One region of the Zhongshania arctica genome, then DNA from elsewhere that is predicted to be linked to it. Evidence: predicted binding sites of a transcription regulator. Region 1 holds the regulator's gene; the other holds the start of a gene.
The links. The regulator sigma-54, encoded in region 1, starts transcription at its own class of promoters, with help from an activator protein. The targets are predictions, from matches to a motif close to TGGCACANNNNTTGCNNT.
Positions count from the first base shown of each region.

Region 2: the regulator sigma-54 is predicted to act here: its motif matches at 2,123-2,140, upstream of galU (UTP--glucose-1-phosphate uridylyltransferase GalU).

Region 1 is NZ_JBFRYB010000001.1:1,233,316-1,242,791, forward strand. Features, by position in the region: gene mgtE (magnesium transporter) at 1-537, opposite strand, end outside; gene AB4875_RS05605 (HPr family phosphocarrier protein) at 657-926, opposite strand; gene rapZ (RNase adapter RapZ) at 941-1,795, opposite strand; gene AB4875_RS05615 (PTS sugar transporter subunit IIA) at 1,797-2,246, opposite strand; gene hpf (ribosome hibernation-promoting factor, HPF/YfiA family) at 2,285-2,572, opposite strand; gene AB4875_RS05625 (RNA polymerase factor sigma-54) at 2,650-4,146, opposite strand; gene lptB (LPS export ABC transporter ATP-binding protein) at 4,290-5,015, opposite strand; gene lptA (lipopolysaccharide transport periplasmic protein LptA) at 5,018-5,611, opposite strand; gene lptC (LPS export ABC transporter periplasmic protein LptC) at 5,598-6,167, opposite strand; gene kdsC (3-deoxy-manno-octulosonate-8-phosphatase KdsC) at 6,170-6,691, opposite strand; gene AB4875_RS05650 (KpsF/GutQ family sugar-phosphate isomerase) at 6,706-7,632, opposite strand; gene AB4875_RS05655 (MlaC/ttg2D family ABC transporter substrate-binding protein) at 7,872-8,543, shown strand; gene AB4875_RS05660 (BolA family protein) at 8,605-8,892, shown strand; gene murA (UDP-N-acetylglucosamine 1-carboxyvinyltransferase) at 8,920-9,476, shown strand, end outside.
Region 2 is NZ_JBFRYB010000002.1:16,925-26,400, reverse strand. Features, by position in the region: gene AB4875_RS16065 (phosphohexomutase domain-containing protein) at 1-1,157, opposite strand, end outside; gene galU (UTP--glucose-1-phosphate uridylyltransferase GalU) at 1,154-1,990, opposite strand; gene fabA (3-hydroxyacyl-[acyl-carrier-protein] dehydratase FabA) at 2,220-2,741, shown strand; gene fabB (beta-ketoacyl-ACP synthase I) at 2,795-4,018, shown strand; gene AB4875_RS16045 (molybdopterin molybdotransferase MoeA) at 4,076-5,275, opposite strand; gene moaB (molybdenum cofactor biosynthesis protein B) at 5,278-5,805, opposite strand; gene AB4875_RS16035 (sugar nucleotide-binding protein) at 5,802-6,575, opposite strand; gene ssb (single-stranded DNA-binding protein) at 6,873-7,400, opposite strand; gene AB4875_RS16025 (MFS transporter) at 7,474-8,838, opposite strand; gene uvrA (excinuclease ABC subunit UvrA) at 8,986-9,476, shown strand, end outside.

The sequences.
Region 1 (9,476 bases):
AACGACAAGCAGACTGTCGGTCATTTCTGGCAGCTGTTCGTGGCGGCGCAGATAGCGGAGCGCAACATCAAGAGTGATATTTGGCCGGACGGTGATAGTGTCGGTGTTCATCAAACCACCGGCAGTGTCCTCGTCGTAGGACATCACATGCTCGACTCGAATCCGATCTTGGTGATCCATGGAGTCGAGGACTTCGCGAATTACTCGGTCGGGTAATTGCTGGAGGATATCAGCGATATCATCCGCTTCGAGCCCTTCGGTAATAGTCGCGACTTCTTCCGCGTCCATTTGGCGCAGGAACTGGCTCTGAACTTCATCGTTAAGATGCTGGAGAATGTCGCCTTCATTCTCAATATCGATGAGCTGCCACAACACACTACGAATTTTGTGCGGCGTTGATTCTATTAAATGGGCTGCATCGGCGGAGGGCAAACCGTTTAACATGCGGCGAATTTGCAGGAAGCCGCCAGACCCCAAGGCGTCGTTCAGGGTTTTTAGCTGGCTCTCGGTTTGAAGCTTGTCAGCAGTCTGGGCCATACCTATCCCTAGCCTGAGCCGTTAAGTGGAAGAAAGTCTGAAGCGATTATCCTTTAAAGTGATGCCTGCAACAATCGGCAGCACCGAGCTAGCAGCACAAATAAGTCATATAAGACGTATTATTCTGCCTCGCCGAAACGTTGAGAAATAATATCGAGTACCGCAGATAGGGCTGCCTGTTCATCTTCGCCATCACATCGCACGGTAATCTCGGTACCCTTGTTTGCGGCCAACATCATGACGGCCATAATGCTCTTGCCGTCGACAGACTTGTCTCTGACACCGATTTGAATACTGGAGCCAAAAGCGCCAGCTGTGGCTACTAATTTTGCAGCTGCACGGGCGTGCAGGCCGAGTTTATTGATGATTATTATATTAGATTCGACCATCGTGGTTACTCTGATTACTGGAGTTCGCGATGGCGAACTTGCAGGTCTGGATAGGCAGTGCGTAGAGCCTTGGCAAGGGTTTCAACCATATATACTGAGCGGTGTTGACCGCCGGTACAGCCAATGGCAACAGTGAAGTAGCTACGGTTACTGGCCTCAATCTTCGGCAGCCAGTGTTGTAAATATTGGAGGATGTGGTCGTGCATCAGACGGACATCTTCTTGACTGCTGAGATAATTTTGGACTTCGGCATCTTGCCCAGTGAAGGCGCGCAACTCTTCTCGCCAGTGGGGGTTGGGGAGCATGCGGAGGTCATAAACAAGGTCGGCATCAATCGGTAGGCCGCGTTTAAACCCGAAGGACTTCAGCTGTATCGCCAGTTTGCTTGCATCTACGCCCAAGATGCGATCACGGATAGCTGCCCGCAGCTCATGGACGGTCATGTCGCTGCTGTCGATAGCCAGTGATGCTTCGACTACGATGGGTTCAAGCAGCGCGGTTTCGAGCTTGATCGCGTCCGCCAGCGGTAAGGAGTCTGTGGTTAGTGGGTGCCGCCGCCGTGTTTCACTGAAACGCTTAATCAGCTTGTCGTCGCCAGCGTCTAAAAATACGATACGCAGGCGGGCATGTTTTTTAACCTCGTCGCAGAGTGATTTAAAGCGTGCGAGTTCACCCGGGGAGTTGCGGGCGTCAATACAAACCGCAACCTGCTGATGAACTTTTAGAGGGCTTTGCGACAGCTCTCTAACCAGCTCCGGTAATAGTGATACCGGCAAGTTGTCGATGGCGTAGAAGCCCTCATCCTCTAGTTGGTGAAGGGCCGTACTTTTTCCCGATCCCGAGCGTCCACTAAGAATGATGAGTTCCATATCAGCTTGCTATCGCGCGTTTGAAAAGGGTGTCGCTGTCTTCCGCGCTGCGTAAGCTATTGCGGAAATCGGGATCATTAAATGCTGTGGCTAGTGCGCCAAGAACCTTTAAGTGCTCGTCGTGGGCTTCCGCAGGGACGATAAGCGCAAATATAAGATCAACGGGCGCGTCGTCCACGGCTTCAAAATCAATAGGCTGTTCTAGCTTGAGCAGCATACCTGTGATGCTGGTACAGCGACTGCTGCGGCAGTGCGGAATGGCCACGCCATGGCCAATTCCAGTGCTGCCTAAACGTTCGCGGGCGAGCAATTCATTGAATAACTCGTCAGCGTTAAATTCGGGATTGTCGGCGGTAATACCGGCGGCAATATATTCTAGTAAGCGTTTCTTACTGGTGACGGACGCACTGTATTCAGTGCGTCCGGTAGTGAGTATTGATTCAAGTGTCATGATAGTTACTTGTTTAACTGCGTTTGGAACCGAAGGCCTTAGCGGCCCAGCGATTTCTCTTTGTGTTTAATTAATTGACGATCAAGCTTGTCGGTTAGACTGTCAATTGCCGCGTACATGTCTTCTGATTCACAGGTTGCAAATAAATCTGCGCCGGCAACATGCACCGTCGCCTCGGCCTTTTGAACGAGTTTTTCTACCGTCAGAGTGACGTCAGTATTGGTGATATTGTCAAAGTGTCGCTGCAGTTTTGTCAGCTTATTGTTTACATAATCGCGGAGGGCGGGGGTAACGTCTACGTGATGACCACTTACAGTAATCTGCATAATTTGCTCCTTCATCGCTTAAAAATGCTGGCGCCTCGCGGCGAGTCGCTGCTAGCAGTGATCCTTAGATCACTACATTATACTAGTCGCTTCCGCTCATTTGAGGGCGGAATAACCAGTGATTCTCTGTATTTTGCAATGGTACGCCGCGCAACTTGAATACCCTGTTCGCCAAGCAAGTCTGTTATTTTACTGTCGCTTAAGGGTTTGCGAGGGTTTTCTGCGGCCACCAATTTTTTAATTAAGGCGCGTATCGCCGTGCTTGAGCACTCGCCGCCAGTATCTGTAGATACATGGCTTGAGAAAAAGAATTTTAGTTCAAAAATACCGCGTGGCGTGTGCATGTATTTTTGCGTGGTGACCCGCGAGATGGTGGATTCATGCATACCGACGGCTTCGGCAATGTCGTGCAATACGAGTGGCTTCATTGCCTCTTCGCCATATTCAAGAAAGCCGCGTTGGTATTCGACTATCTTGGTCGCTACTTTCATTAGGGTTTCATTGCGACTAATAAGACTTTTAATGAACCAGCGTGCCTCTTGGAGATTGTCGCGAATATAGTCATTATCACTGCTATTACTGCTTTGGCGAGCCAGTGACGCATATTGGGCATTTATTTGAATTTTGGGCGCAATGTCTGGATTTAGTTCTACTAACCAGCGACCTTCTTTTTTGCTAACAAAAACATCGGGAATAACGTATTCAGTGTCGTCGCTGCCAATCGCGTTACCAGGAGTGGGGTCTAGTGATTGGATAAGTTTTAAAATATCGCGCAACTGCTCTTCTTTGAGACGACAGCGGCGCATAATTTGGTTGTAATCGCGGTTGCCCAGTTGTGCCATATACTGGCTAACTACTAGGCAGGCTTCTTCAGCGTAAGGCGTATTCTGGGGCAGCTGTTTGAGCTGGATTAAAAGGCATTCCTGCAGGTCTCTGCCGCCAACGCCAGGCGGATCAAATTGTTGGATGAGGTGTAAAACAGCGTTCACCTCTTCAATTTCTATCGCATCGCTATTAAAACCTTCTACCAGTTCCTCTGGGCTTACCGTCAGCCGGCCTTTTTCATCGATGGCATCGATAATCGCGGCGGCGATCATTTGGTCAATATCAGATAAGCGGCTCAGATTGAGCTGCCAGCGCAGGTGGTCTTGAAGTGAATCTGAGCTGGAATTTCGATAATCGTTGTTGTAGTCATTGTCTTCGCCCGAGGCGCCGCTGCCCGAGCTACTGCCACTGCCGCTGGTTTGGAATACGTCATCCCATTGGCTGTCGACCGGCAGGTCTTCGGGAATGTCGCTGCGCTCTGCCCATTCAGTATCTGCTTCAGGCAGAGGCGCTTCTATCTCGTTGTCACTGGCTTTTTCAGGTTTTTTGGGTTCGGCGGAAGTCGGTTCGATATTGACTTCTATGTCGCCGTCGTCATCACTGATTTCCAGTAGTGGGTTAGAATCTAGCGCTGATTGAATTTCTTGCTGAAGGTCTAAAGTGGACAGTTGTAATAGACGAATTGCCTGCTGCAGCTGGGGTGTCATTGTCAGGCTTTGGCCGACTTTTAGCTGTAGCGATTGTTTCATAGGCGGTGACTTCTACAACGTGAATTAAGTGGTAATGCGAACGAAATTTCGTTCTACCGGCACGTGATATGCCTCTATGTCAGTGTAGTCGCGACACGGTTTCCCTGCAATACCTGTGCCGATTCATTTATACAGAACAGTACTTACAGCGTAAATTTGTCGCCGAGGTAAATATCACGAACGATCTGGCTATTGAGCACCGCTTCGGCGTTGCCTTCGGCCACAATGCGCCCCTCGCCGACAATATACGCCTTGTCACAAATATCCAGTGTTTCGCGGACATTGTGGTCGGTGATCAATACCCCAATACCCCGAGCTTGCAGGTGCCGAATGATATTTTGAATGTCGTTTACCGAAATAGGGTCTACCCCTGCAAAGGGTTCGTCGAGCAGTATAAAGCTAGGCTCGGTCGCCAGTGCGCGGGCAATCTCCACCCGTCTGCGCTCGCCGCCAGACAGCGCCATTCCTTGAGACTTACGAATGTGGGTGATGTGGAATTCTTGTAGTAGCGCTTCAAGCTTGTCTTTGCGCTGGCTGCGATTGAGATCTCGGCGGGTTTCAAGAATGGCCATAATGTTGTCAGCAACGCTGAGTTTGCGAAAGATCGAGGCTTCCTGGGGTAAATACCCCACCCCGTGTTTGGCGCGCCCCTGAATAGAGAGTTTGGTGAGGTCGCTATCATCGAGTTGAATCGTGCCGCGGTCGGCGTTCACAATGCCAACGATCATGTAGAAACAGGTGGTTTTACCCGCCCCATTTGGTCCCAGTAAGCCGACAATTTCACCGCTGCGAATAGTGAGGGATACGTCTTTTATGATTTCGCGGCCTTTATAGGCCTTGGCGAGATTCTTAGCTTGTAGAACAGGCATGGCTAGTTAGCGTCCTTTGGGGCAGCGGTTGCATTGGCATCTTCTGGCGCTTGCACAATGGCCGCAGGGCTGATGTCTTTTTGTGCGGCTTGGGCGTCGTCAGGCACCGCCTGAGGTTGCAATGTCATTTTGACTCGATTTTCTTTGTCATTGCTGCCGCCATCGGCGATAACCATTTGTTTGCGGCCGCTATACACCACTCTATCCCCCGAGATTTTCGAACCCTGATGGGTGATAGAAGCATTTCTTTGAAGCAATATTTCCTCTTCTTGCAGGCTATATTCGATGCGCTGGGCGGTGGCAATAACGACACCTTCGTCAGCTCGGGGTTGCTGTTCAAAGTAGGCGGGTGTGCCCTCGGCGATGACTTTTTCGACCTTGCGGTCGGATTCAACGATGGTGAGTTTATCGGCGCGAATTTTTAATGAGCCTTGGCTCATATTGACGTTGCCGATGTAAATGCCCTGATTTTTCTCGTATACCGCGCGATCTGAGCTTAGGTTGATCGCCTGTTTACGGTCATCGGGAAGGCTGAGTGAATATTGACTTACACTGAGCAAAAGCGCGGCACCGAGTGCGGCTTTAGTAGGGTTCATAGCGACCTTTTACCTGATTTAGCAGTTCAACGCGCTCATCCTTCAGGCTTGCTTGCATGCCAATTGAGTGTGTTTTGCCATTACGTAATTTGAGAGTAAGTGCCAGCGGCGTACTTACCTCACTGTTTTCGAGATTTATATTCAGTGCTTCGGTGCTTATTTCTGCTTGGCGTATGAGGTCTTTCACCACCACGGTATCGGTGAGGATGAGTTTGTCGCCATCTTGCGAAAGCTGCCCGGATAGCGCGCTCGCAGTCCATGGCCGCTGTTCGGCGATGTTACCGATGTAGAAGGGTTCTTTTAGGCTAACCGAACCATCGGAAATTAAACGCTCTGCACTGCTGGCGCGCCATTGGTAGGCAATGTCGCCATTGGCGCTGTATTTTATTCCGTTTACGTTGCTGAGGTGCGAGTCGGCATCGGCGACGGCTTTAAATTCACCGCTAATACTCAACTTGCCGCTTTCGCTATATTGGGTCAGATAGATCACTGTCCCGGCGAACGCGGTAAAAGCGGAGAGCAGCGAAAGTAGCGTGAAGACGTTAAAGCTTTTCATATTCAAAGATATTGCTCTAAGGCGTCGTTTAGTTTGCCTTGCGCTTTTAAGATCAGTTCGCATATTTCTCTGACTGCGCCGCTGCCACCTGCCGCTTTAGTTTGCCAGTCGGCATGCCGTGCGACGTAGTAGTGACCATTGGCTACGGTGATGCCCAAGCCCGCCTGGCGGATGGCTGATAAATCTGGGAGATCGTCGCCAACATAGGCTATTTCTTCAAAACTGAGTCCGAGATCATTGCGCAGCTCTTCAAGAGCGACAAGTTTGTCTTCGCGGCCCTGATAGATCAAATCAATTTTTAGCTCAGCTGCGCGTCGTTTAAGCAGCTCGGAACTGCGGCCGGTAATAATGGCGGGTTTGATGCCGGCGTCGCGCAGTAGCTTTATGCCCAAACCGTCAAGAATACTAAAGCCTTTGATTTCTTCGCCGCTATTTCCAAAATAAAGACTGCCATCAGTGAGTACGCCGTCGACGTCCATAACCAATAGTTTGATGGATTTTGCTTTCTCGATAACACTTTGCATCAGTTCTGTATTCTCTAAGCAACGCCTGCCTTGAGCAGGTCGTGAGTATGGATGACGCCAACGGGTTTGTGGTCAGCGTCGACTGCTACCAAAACAGTAATTTTATTATCTTCCATGATACGCAGCGCTTCTGCTGCCATGGTTCCCGGGCGAATAGTGCGGCAGTTGCGAGTCATAATGTCATCAATTGGACTGCTATGTATATCTATGCCGCGATCAATGGCGCGGCGCAAGTCGCCATCAGTGAAAATGCCAATGAGTGCTCCCTTAGCATCTACCACCGCCGTCATACCCAGGCCTTTGCTGCTCATTTCTAGCAGTGCTCTGCTTAAGGCGCAGCCTAATTGAACCGAGGGTATCGACTCGCCGGTATGCATAATGGTATCTATTTTTAGCAGTAGGCGCCGGCCCAGCGCGCCGCCAGGGTGAGACATTGCGAAGTCGTTGGCAGTAAACCCGCGGGCTTCTAGTAGAGCGATAGCCAGTGCATCACCCATCACCAAAGTGACGGTGGTGCTTGACGTAGGAGCGAGATTTAGCGGGCAGGCTTCTTCTTTAACGCCCACGTTTAAATGCACGTCGGCAGTGATCGCAAGCTCTGAAGCCGGGTTACCCGTTAGGGCGATAACGGGTACGGCGAGAAGTTTCAGCAAGGGCAGAATAGTAATGAGTTCAGCGGTAGTGCCTGAATTAGATAGGGCGATGACAACGTCGCCTGCGGTGATCATGCCCAAGTCACCGTGGCTGGCTTCGCCGGGGTGAACAAAAAATGCTGGGGTGCCAGTGCTCGCGAGGGTGGCCGCAATTTTATTGCCGATGTGGCCGGACTTGCCCATGCCAGTCACCACCACGCGCCCCTTGCATGACAATAAAATATTGCAGGCGCGCTCAAAGCTTTCGTCTATGCGATCAGCTAAGACACTTACCGCGTCGCGCTCCATGTTGATAACACGTCGCGCGGAACTGATAAAATTTGGATTGTTGGTCACTCAGAGTACCCTGATTATTTGTGCCGGCCGTTAAGCTGGGGCTAAGGTTGTGTATGATAATTTCCAATGTGACAAATTAACAGGTTTAGCTTACGTCCGAATTGGGATTCATTAGCGTAAAATGTAGTCGAAGTTCGCAGTGGCCGTTGTTTTATCGGTAATGATGGACAGATAAAAATTAAGGGGATGGTATGTTCAAAAAAATAGCAATCGCAGTATTCATGGTATTTGGCCTGCTTTCGCAGAGTTTTGCCGCTGACAAGGGTCCCCATGAAGTGGTGGCCAACACCACTAAAGAATTGGTGAAAGTGATTGAGGATGCGCGTAGCTATATCGACAAAGATCCGCAGCGTTTTAATGACGAAGTTCGCCGTATTATGGACGACGTGGTCGATTTTCAGAGTTTTGCCCGCGGCATTATGGGTAAATATGGTAGTCGTGGGTACTATGAAAGCCTAAAAACAGAAGCGGAGCGTGCTCAATTTCGCGAGCGTGTTATTCGCTTTACCAGTAGCTTCAAAGATGGGTTGATTAACACCTACTCAAAAGGCTTGCTGGGCTTTAACGGCAATCGGATTGAAGTGCTGCCGCTGGCAAGCGATGTTGATTTGTCCGGTAGCGTCGGTGTGCGTCAAGACATATATGGTGACCGCGCTAAGCCTTACCAAGTTGTCTATACTTTGCGTCAGGGGTCTGATGGCGACTGGAAATTGCGTAATGTGATTATTGAAGGCTTAAATTTGGGTCGTATATATCAAAATCAATTTAATGCTGCGGTGCAGCAGTATAACGGTGATATCGATCAAGTGATTAATAACTGGACGGTCGCCCCCCAAGAAGTAATGGAAAAGGCCGCTGAGTAATGGTTTGGCGGTTTGCGAGGTTGGGGCCTGCTAGGGTTTCGCCTCGCCATAGTGTCCGCAATTGCGTACAATTCTGCGCTTGAGTAATGCGGTAGCAGGTAACAGCGGGATGGGCATGCAAGTAGAACATATCGAACAGCGTCTTTCGGAACATTTTCCCAATAGTGAATTAGCCGTGAATGGCGACGGCAGCCATTTTGATGTGCGTGTTGTCAGCGAGATTTTTTCTGGCTTGCGCGCTGTAAAACGCCAGCAACTGGTCTATGCAGCTGTTAATGAATGGATTCGGGATGGTTCTTTACACGCCATTAATATTAAAGCCTTGACCCCCGACGAAGCCCAATCTTAAGGCTCACCGGATTTTCCAGGAGATTTCATGGATAAGTTGCTTATATCTGGCGGCGGCCCCTTGGCCGGCGAAATTCGTGTTTCCGGTTCAAAAAATGCGGCGCTGCCAATTTTGGCTGCGACATTGCTGTCTAGTGAACCGGTGATGGTGCGCAATCTGCCGCATTTACACGATATCACCACCATGATTGCGCTGTTGCGCAGTATGGGTACGGAGCTGATTGTCGATGAAAATCTCGGCGTCGAAATCAATGGTTCAACCACCACCAAAACCACCGCGCCTTATGAACTCGTAAGAACGATGCGGGCGTCGATTCTGGTGTTAGGACCTTTACTGGCACATTTTGGTCATGCACGAGTGTCTTTTCCCGGCGGTTGCGCCATAGGAAGTCGTCCCGTTGATCAGCATTTGCGCGGTTTCGAAGCCATGGGCGCTATTATTGACGTTGATGCTGGTTATATTACGGCGCAGGCGCCAGAGGGCGGTTTGCGCGGTGCGCATGTATTATTTGACATGGTTACCGTTGGCGGTACTGAAAACGTACTTATGGCGGCGACGTTGGCGAAAGGGCGGACCGTACTCGA
Region 2 (9,476 bases), on a different contig from region 1:
GCGATTACTGCCTTGGCATCCTCAACCTCACGGTTAATTTCACCACTGCAGGGAAATAGCGCAACGCGCTCTTCAACCAGTGACGACAAACTCGCTGACTTAATCGACATCAGCTGTGTTACCAGCAACCAGGGAATCATGCCGCTATCGCAAAAAGCGAAGTCGCGAAAATAGTGATGGGCGCTCATCTCGCCACCATACACCGCATTTTCAATGCGCATACGCTCTTTGATAAAGGCATGACCAGTTTTGCACTGCACGGCCTTGCCGCCGGCCTCTTCAACAATAGCGATGGTATTCCAGGTTAGCCGCGGGTCGTGAACGATATTCGCTCCGGGATTTTTCAGCAGAAATGCTTCGGCCAATAAACCGACAACATAATAACCCTCAATAAAATCACCTGTTTCATCAAAGAAGAAGCAGCGATCAAAATCACCATCCCAAGCCACACCTAAATCAGCGCCATGGGCTTTAATCGCATCGATGCTCGGCTGGCGATTTTCCACCAGCAAGGGGTTGGGAACGCCATTGGGGAAATTACCATCTGCTTCGTGGTGCACCCGAATAAATTCAAATGGCAGACGCTGCTCTAATAAATCGACAACCCGACCAGCGCCGCCGTTACCCGCATTAACCACGATTTTTAGCGGCTTCAGCGCAGCCACATCGACATAGCTCAGCAAATGTTCGACATAGGCCGTAGAGGTATCCAATGCCTGCAAACTACCGCGCACGCCAGATACTGCAAAATCATTTTTCTCAGCCAGCTTTTTAATATCAAACAGACCGGTATCACCACTGATCGGCTTAGACTCTTCACGCACAAATTTCATGCCGTTATAGTCTTTGGGATTATGACTAGCCGTTACCGCAATACCACCATCCATGCCGGCGTGAGAAGTCGCAAAATAGATCTCCTCGGTGCCACACAAACCGATGTCATAAACGTCCACACCAGCATCGAGCAAGCCATTTGTCAGCGCCGCTTTAATCGATTCACTGCTAAGACGAATATCGTGACCTACTACCACTTTTTTAGGCTGAATGACCTCAGCGAAAGCGCGGCCTATACGGTAGGCGATATCTTCATTTAGTTGATCCGGAATTCGACCGCGAACGTCGTAGGCCTTAAAGCATGTTATTTCACTACTGCTCACGCTGAACCCTCTGAGTAAATGTTTTCGTAAACATAGTTTGTGGCCTCGATAAAGCCAGGCACACTGCCACAGTCAAACCGCTTTCCACGGAATTTATAGGCTAAGACACAGCCATTTTTTGCCTGTGTCATCAGCGCATCGGTCAATTGCACTTCACCATTTTTACCGGGTGGGGTATCACGCAAAATATCAAAAATATCCGGTGTTAAAATATACCGCCCAATGACGGCCATATTAGTCGGCGCATCTTCTGGCTTGGGTTTTTCAACCATAGAACTCACGCGATATAAGCCATCGCCCATTTCCTCACCAGCGATCACACCGTATTTTTCTATGTCTTCCAAAGGTACTTCTTGGATGGCGACAATACTGCAGCGGAACTGATTATAGAGTTTAACCATTTGCGCCATCACGCCTTCATCGTCGTGGTTAAGACACAAATCATCGGACAAAATAACGCCAAATGCTTCGTTACCAATCAGGCATTCACCGGTTAAAATCGCATGACCCAAGCCCTTCATTTGGCGCTGGCGGGTCATCATAAATGTGCCCTTATCAAGCACATTGCGAATACAATCCAGATACCGCTCTTTACTAGTGCCGGCAATCTGACTTTCCAGCTCGTAACTGATATCGAAATGATCGGCAATGGCACGTTTACCGCGGCCGGTTACCAGAGCAATTTCTTTTAAGCCGGCATCGATCGCCTCTTCAACACCATATTGCACCAAGGGCTTATTTACGATGGGCAGCATTTCTTTGGGCATTGATTTGGTTGCTGGTAAAAAGCGAGTACCGTAACCCGCCACGGGGAAAAGACATTTTCTAATCATAATATTTCCTTTAATACATTCCGGACACCGCCCGGATCCTTGAGGCTGTAGATAGACTACCTGTCATTCTCCATACAGCCACTTCACTAAGCAAGAATCATTCTTTTACTTATAAATAATGACATAGGTATGACAGCAATGTTCACGCCAATGTTGACATTTTAATGTGCCATCTAAATCCTTCGTGCTAAGATAAGCGCAACATTTTTTAAGGTGATAATTCGACCTCATGTCTTTAATTCATCAAAACAGCTTTACCAAACAAGAACTCATCGATTGCGGGAACGGCAAGCTTTTTGGCCCCGGCAATCCGAAACTCCCAGTTGACAAGATGCTAATGGTGGATCGTATCACACATATTAGCACCGAGGGCGGCACCTACGACAAGGGTGTGCTGGTTGCCGAATTAGATATAAATCCTGATTTATGGTTTTTCGACTGCCACTTTATCGGCGATCCGGTCATGCCCGGCTGCCTCGGTCTTGATGCCATGTGGCAGTTAGTCGGCTTCTACTTAGGCTGGCGCGGCAATAGCGGTAAAGGCCGCGCGCTAGGAGCTGGAGAAGTAAAATTCACCGGCCAAATACTACCTGACGCTAAACTCGTTACCTACACTCTCAATTACAAACGCCTGATTGAGCGCAAACTGGTACTGGGTATTGCCGATGGCGAAGTCGCTGTCGATGGCAAAGTCATTTACACAGCAAAAGATCTACGCGTGGGCTTGTTCAAAGACGACGCTAGCTTCTAACTATTTAATTTAATCTAATAAATTTATCACAAGCTAATAAGACGAGGTATTCGATGAGACGTGTTGTCGTAACCGGCATGGGTATTGTTTCCAGCATCGGCAATAATCTAGCCGAAGTATTAAGCTCACTACAGGAAGGCAAATCGGGTATAGCCTTCAACGAAACCTATAAAGAAATGGGCTTTCGCAGCCAAGTTTCCGGCTCTATAAAAAACCTCAACCTAAAAGAACTCATCGACCGCAAGCAATTTCGGTTTATGGGTGATGCCGCGGCCTATTCCTTCCTTGCCATGCAAGAAGCGATAGCTGACTCAGGCTTAGAAGAAGACCAAGTAAGCAATGTGCGCACTGGCATTATCGCCGGCTCAGGCGGCGCGTCTTCAGCTAACCTGATTGACTCAGCAGATATCCTGCGCACCCGCGGCGTAAAGCGTATTGGGCCCTATCGTGTCACCCAGACCATGGGCAGCACTGTATCTGCCTGTCTTGCCACACCATTCAAAATCAAAGGTGTGAACTACTCAATATCGTCCGCCTGCGCAACGAGCGCGCACTGCATCGGCAACGCCGCAGAGCTAATCCAACTCGGCAAGCAAGACATCGTCTTTGCTGGGGGCGGCGAAGAAGAGCATTGGTCTCTGAGCTGCTTATTTGATGCAATGGGTGCGCTGTCTACAAAGTATAACGACACCCCTGAATGCGCCTCGCGCCCCTATGATGCCAACCGTGATGGCTTTGTTATTGCCGGCGGTGCGGGCATGGTGGTCCTTGAAGAACTCGAGCACGCCAAAGCACGCGGCGCAACAATATACGGCGAGCTGGTTGGCTACGGCGCCACCTCAGACGGCTATGACATGGTTGCTCCCAGCGGTGAAGGCGCTGCGCGCTGCATGCACCAAGCACTACTGGGCGTGGACACTGAAATTGACTATATCAACTCTCACGGCACGTCCACCCCCGCCGGTGACATGCAAGAACTCAAAGCCGTTAAGCAGGCCTATGAAGGCAAAAAGATCCCCGCCATCGGCTCGACTAAATCCCTAGCCGGCCACTCGCTTGGCGCAACAGGGGTTCAAGAGGCGATATTCTCATTGCTGATGATGAAGCATAACTTTATCGCGGCATCTGCCAATATCGACACGCTAGACGATGAAGCCGCAGGTGTGCCAATTGTGACAAGCAAACAAGAAAACGTCACACTCAATACCATTATGTCTAATAGCTTTGGTTTTGGCGGCACCAACGCCAGCCTAGTATTTAAGCGCTACACCGCTTAAATACGCTGAGCTTGCCGTGAACCTGCTCATGGCAAGCTCAAACAAATCTTTTATTTTCTAGCTTAAATCCCGCAAAAATATTATCTCGACGCAATCACCGCGCTGCAAAGTCTTACCTATCGGAATAACAGCCAAAGCATTACACCAAGACACCGACGTTAAAGCGCCGGAGCTTTGCTGCGGATGAATATCAACCAGCAAACCCGTCGCACTCGGTGTGACTCGCGCTCGCAAATATTCTTGGCGACTGCCCGCTTTAGGCCAGTCAAAATTGGCACACGCCGGCCATTGCGGCGCTACCGGATCAACGAGCCCCTGCATTGCCAGTAAGTAGGGCCGAACCAACAAACAGAATGTAACAAAGCCCGACACCGGATTCCCAGGCAAGCCAAAGAAAGGCACACTACCCAAGCGCCCATACGCCAGTGGCTTACCGGGCTTTATAGCTAGCTTCCAAAGCTGTAACTCGCCCAAGGCCTCGACCTGTGCCTTCACATGATCCTCTTCACCCACCGACACGCCGCCACTACTGACAACCACATCAGCACTATCACGCGCCTGTAATAATACCGCTTTTGTCACGCCCGGATCATCAGCCACAATTCCGAGATCAATCACCTCACAACCCAGGGCGCGAATCATTGCGGCGAGCATTGGACGATTAGAATTATATATCTGACCCGGCTCCAGCGAGTCACCAGGCTCGCGCAATTCATCGCCAGTCGACATCAGTGCGACCTTAATGGGCGCAGAAACTGCGACATGGGAAAGACCTAGAGAGGCCAACAGACCTAAGTCGGCAGCCTGAAGACGATGCCCCGCCCTCAACAACAACTGCCCGGATGATATATCTTGTCCGCGAGGGCGAATATGCTGCCCTTTCCTTGCAGGGATATTTACCGTTACCACACCGTCGCCTTGCTCACAGTCCTCCTGAGCCACAACCGTATCAGCGCCCGCTGGAATAAATGCACCGGTGAAAATCCGCGCAGCGGTGCCCGGGAGCAAGGGCTCACCAACCATACCTGCGGGAATACGCTGACTCACCGGCATGGCGACACCTTGCACCAAATCTTGAAAACGAAGCACGTAGCCGTCCATCGCACTATTATCAGCCGGCGGAACATTACTTTCGGCCAGCACATCCGCCGCCAACACTGCGCCCAAGCACTGTGCTAAATCTCGCGACTCGCCGCCCCTTTTTTGGGCGTCCGCCAAAAGATAGTGCAGAGTCTCATCAACAGAACGTAGGGCCACGCTTAAGCCTCCATATCTTGGCGGGTTTTTAGAACACCTACGAAGTTACATGGACGGTGCCTGCTATCTAACTGCTCACAAATAACGCCATGCCAAGCCGTTTTACACGCACCAGTGGAGCCCGGCACACAAAATATAACGGTATTATTTGCCAGACCAGCTAAGGCGCGGGACTGAATCGTAGAAGATCCAATTTCCTGTAAAGACCTAGCACGGAACACTTCGCCAAAGCCGTCAATCTGCTTGTCAAATAACACCGAAACCGCCTCTGGTGTCGAATCCCGACCGGAGAAGCCCGTGCCACCCGTCACCAATACTACTTGAACATCTTCACGGTAGATCCACGCAGACATCACCGCTCGAATTTGATAAATATCGTCTTTTACTATCTGTTTGTCAGCAAGTGAATGACCTGCACCCGTCAGCGCCTCAAGTAAAAACTTACCTGAGCTATCACTGTTTTCATCGCGGGTATCTGAAACCGTTAATACCGCAATATTCAGCGGCACAAACTCGCTATCACTACTCATTTACTCACCCCTTCACATACTGCTCGCACCATACGCGGCAGGTAGGCCCGCCAAGGCAACTGCTTTATACCAAAATGTTGCAAGACCTTACCGCAAGACAGCACCGGTACACTAGGCGTCCAAGTGACACCCGCATCGTCCACCGCAATATCGGCGACAGGCGCCACAAACTGAGAAGCAAACGCGCAAACGACCTCGGCAAACTCGTAAGCACTGGCCACACCACTGCTATTGTAATGATAAACCCCACAACAGGGCGCACCGCAACTCAACTGATCAACCATGCCCGACACAACTCGCGCTATATCAGCCACCGGTGTAGGACAACTCATTAAAGAATCATTTAGCGCTAGCACCTTACCTTCTCGCATTGTGACCAGGCAGTCGCCGAGAAAATTACCTTCTTCTTCAGCAATTAAAGGACCGGTGCGCAGTATTACCCCCTGCCCAGCAACACTCATCACCAAATCCTCAATCTCCGCAAATTGCTTTCCCGCCGAGCTTGCCGGCACAAGGTCGTCGGCCTCCAAGTAATCATGGGACTGCTCAATACCATCGAACACCCTGCCGTCACTGAGAAAGAGATAGGGAGCTTCCAACGCCCGGCACGATTGCAGCACACTTTCACGCGCAGTCAGCCTTCGGGTATGACAATCATCAGACACCCCATCAATAAGCTGGCAGCGCGCAAGAACATCCGCGTCAATCACTATCGCGTCGCGCAGCAACGCCGTATCAAAGGTATGTAAATCATCTATATCAATAACCACGAGAGACCTCTCCCGCAGGGCTAGTTGACTGCGGATGGCTTCACTCAATGGACCCGGAGGGGAAATTAAAACTACATTCACAGAAACATTCACACGTTATAAGAAAAATCGCACCAAGTGCGCCAGATACTGCATATACCTCCACAGCATCAAATAGACTGGGAGCCAACAACATTACTCAAAGCCCTCAAAGTCCGCAAGGCATTCAAGCCAGCAAGACATAAACCCCAACAAAAAAATGCCCCGACTAGCGGGGCTTTTAACTACATTCTTTACATTATGATCTACGGTGTTTTTTTAGAACGGAATATCATCATCAAAATCATCAAAGCCACCGGCTGGTGGCGCGCTTGGTGCCGGCGCCTGATTTTGCTGTGGCGCAGGCGCCGCCCGACGCGGAGCCTGAGACGGTGCTGCCTTTGCCTGCGCAGGAGCCTGAGAGGGATAGCCACCACCCTCATTATAGTTATCGCCACCGCCAGAGCCGCCGCGACCATCGAGCATCTGCATTTCTGCAGCAACAATCTCAGTGGTATAACGATCTTGTCCACCCTGATCCTGCCATTTCCGGGTGCGCAATGAGCCCTCAATATAAACCTTTGAGCCTTTTTTTAGAAACTCACCAGCAATCTCGGCGATGCGGTTAAAAAATACCACTCGGTGCCACTCAGTGCGCTCTTGGGGCTGACCGCTTTGCTTATCTTTCCACGTTTCACTGGTCGCAACAGTAATATTAGTTACCGCGCCGCCAGATGGCATATAACGGGTTTCAGGATCCTGGCCTAAGTTCCCAACCAGAATAACTTTATTCACTCCACGCGCCATGCGCCACCTCCTATTATTTCTATAAATGCGGACATCTACCGCTAAACATTTACTATACCGGATTCTGCCGCTTTTAGCTGCCGAGCCGTATGCCCGCAGGCAGTGACGCAGGGTCAAAGTCCTGGCTAACACGCAAGTAGGCTAACTGTTCACTTTCTAGCACGGTTATATCAAGGGCGCCCGGCATAAGTAATACCTCTTGACGCAATGCCGCCGCATCCCATGTCCCAAACTTCCAAGCCAAAACTAAATTATCTGCTTTGGCAGGAACCGCCATACCCCAAGCCACCAGCAACCAAACTCCGGCTAAAATCGCGGCGCCTATAAATAGGGCCGAACCACCCCAAAGACCCAACAAACCACCACCCAAGGCACCACCAAAAAAAGCGCCTAAAAACTGAAAGGTAGAATACACCCCCATAGCGGTGCCCTTGCCGCCGGGATAAACCGTTTTACTTACTAGAGATGGCAGCGACGCTTCAAGCAGGTTGAAGGCGACAAAAAATATCGTAATCATGACAATTAAATACCAATAGTCATGGGCAAACCATATCGCCGCAGATAGCACTACAATAATTGCCGTAATCGCTGACAGGAATATCTGCTTCATACGATTGTATTTTTCGGCAAGAATAATAAGTGGGACCATCGCGATAAAGGCCACCAACATAACCGGCAAATACATCTTCCAATGGTCATCCCGAATCAGGCCTTGCTCCTCAAGCAGCCCTGGCACTGCCACAAATATCGCCATCAACATCGCATGCAAAGAAAAAATACCAAGATTCAGGCGCATTAAATCACTATCATGCAAGCAGCGACCCAGTAAGCCACGCAATGATTGGCTATCGGCATTCAAACCACCGACGTCCGGGGTTGGCACCAACCACAGGGTAATAAACACACCAATCACAGCTAACAATGAAGTGAGTAAAAATAAACCCGACACTCCAACCGCTGCCGCAGCTAATGGCCCTATGACCATCGCTAGCGCAAAAGACACCCCAATGCTAACCCCAATCGCCGCCATTGCCTTGGTTCGGTGCTGCTCACGGGTTAAGTCGGCAAGTAATGCGGTCAAGGTACTAGCAATTGCCCCAGTGCCCTGCAGCAAGCGGCCAAGAATAACGGTAATAATATTGTCAGCACTCGCGGCCACAATACCACCGGCGGCGAAAAGTAGTAGGCCGGCAATAATGACCGGCTTGCGACCAATCCGGTCCGACAGCATGCCCAAGGGTACTTGCAGCGCCGCTTGCCCCAAGCCATAAATCCCCAGTGCCAAACCGACTAGCACCGGCGTACTATGGTCATATTCACCTGCGTACAAGCTCAATACCGGCAACAGCATAAATAAGCCGAGCATTCTAAACGCATACAATGTCGCCAGAGAAGCGACAGAACGACGCTCAGCTGCGCTCATCGTGTGATGATTCAAGGGAGGGATCCTACAACAAGAATAAATATCCTCCGATTCTACCAGCTTAACCGCACATGAAAAACCGCTATAAAATATCACCAGCTTATTTTGCGCCCCACTCCGCCCCCGCAGTATAATGTCTGGTTTACCACGCTGGGGAATACTATGGATCGGATTATCGTTCGCGGTGCCCGCACCCACAATTTAAAAAATATTGATATCGATATTCCCCGCGACAAACTGGTGGTTATTACCGGCTTGTCCGGGTCAGGGAAATCTTCCCTCGCCTTCGACACCCTTTACGCGGAAGGCCAGCGGCGCTACGTAGAATCGCTATCTACCTATGCACGGCAATTTTTGTCGATGATGGAAAAGCCCGACGTCGATCACATTGAAGGCTTATCTCCCGCGATATCCATAGAACAGAAATCGACCTCGCACAACCCGCGCTCTACTGTTGGCACAATCACGGAAATATACGACTACCTGCGCTTATTGTTTGCCCGCGCAGGCGAGCCACGCTGCCCAGACCACAACACCGCACTGTCGGCGCAAACCGTTAGCCAAATGGTCGATACGGTGCTGGCCCTGCCGGAAGGCAGCAAGATGATGCTACTCGCCCCCGTTGTGCAAAATCGCAAGGGAGAGCACTTACA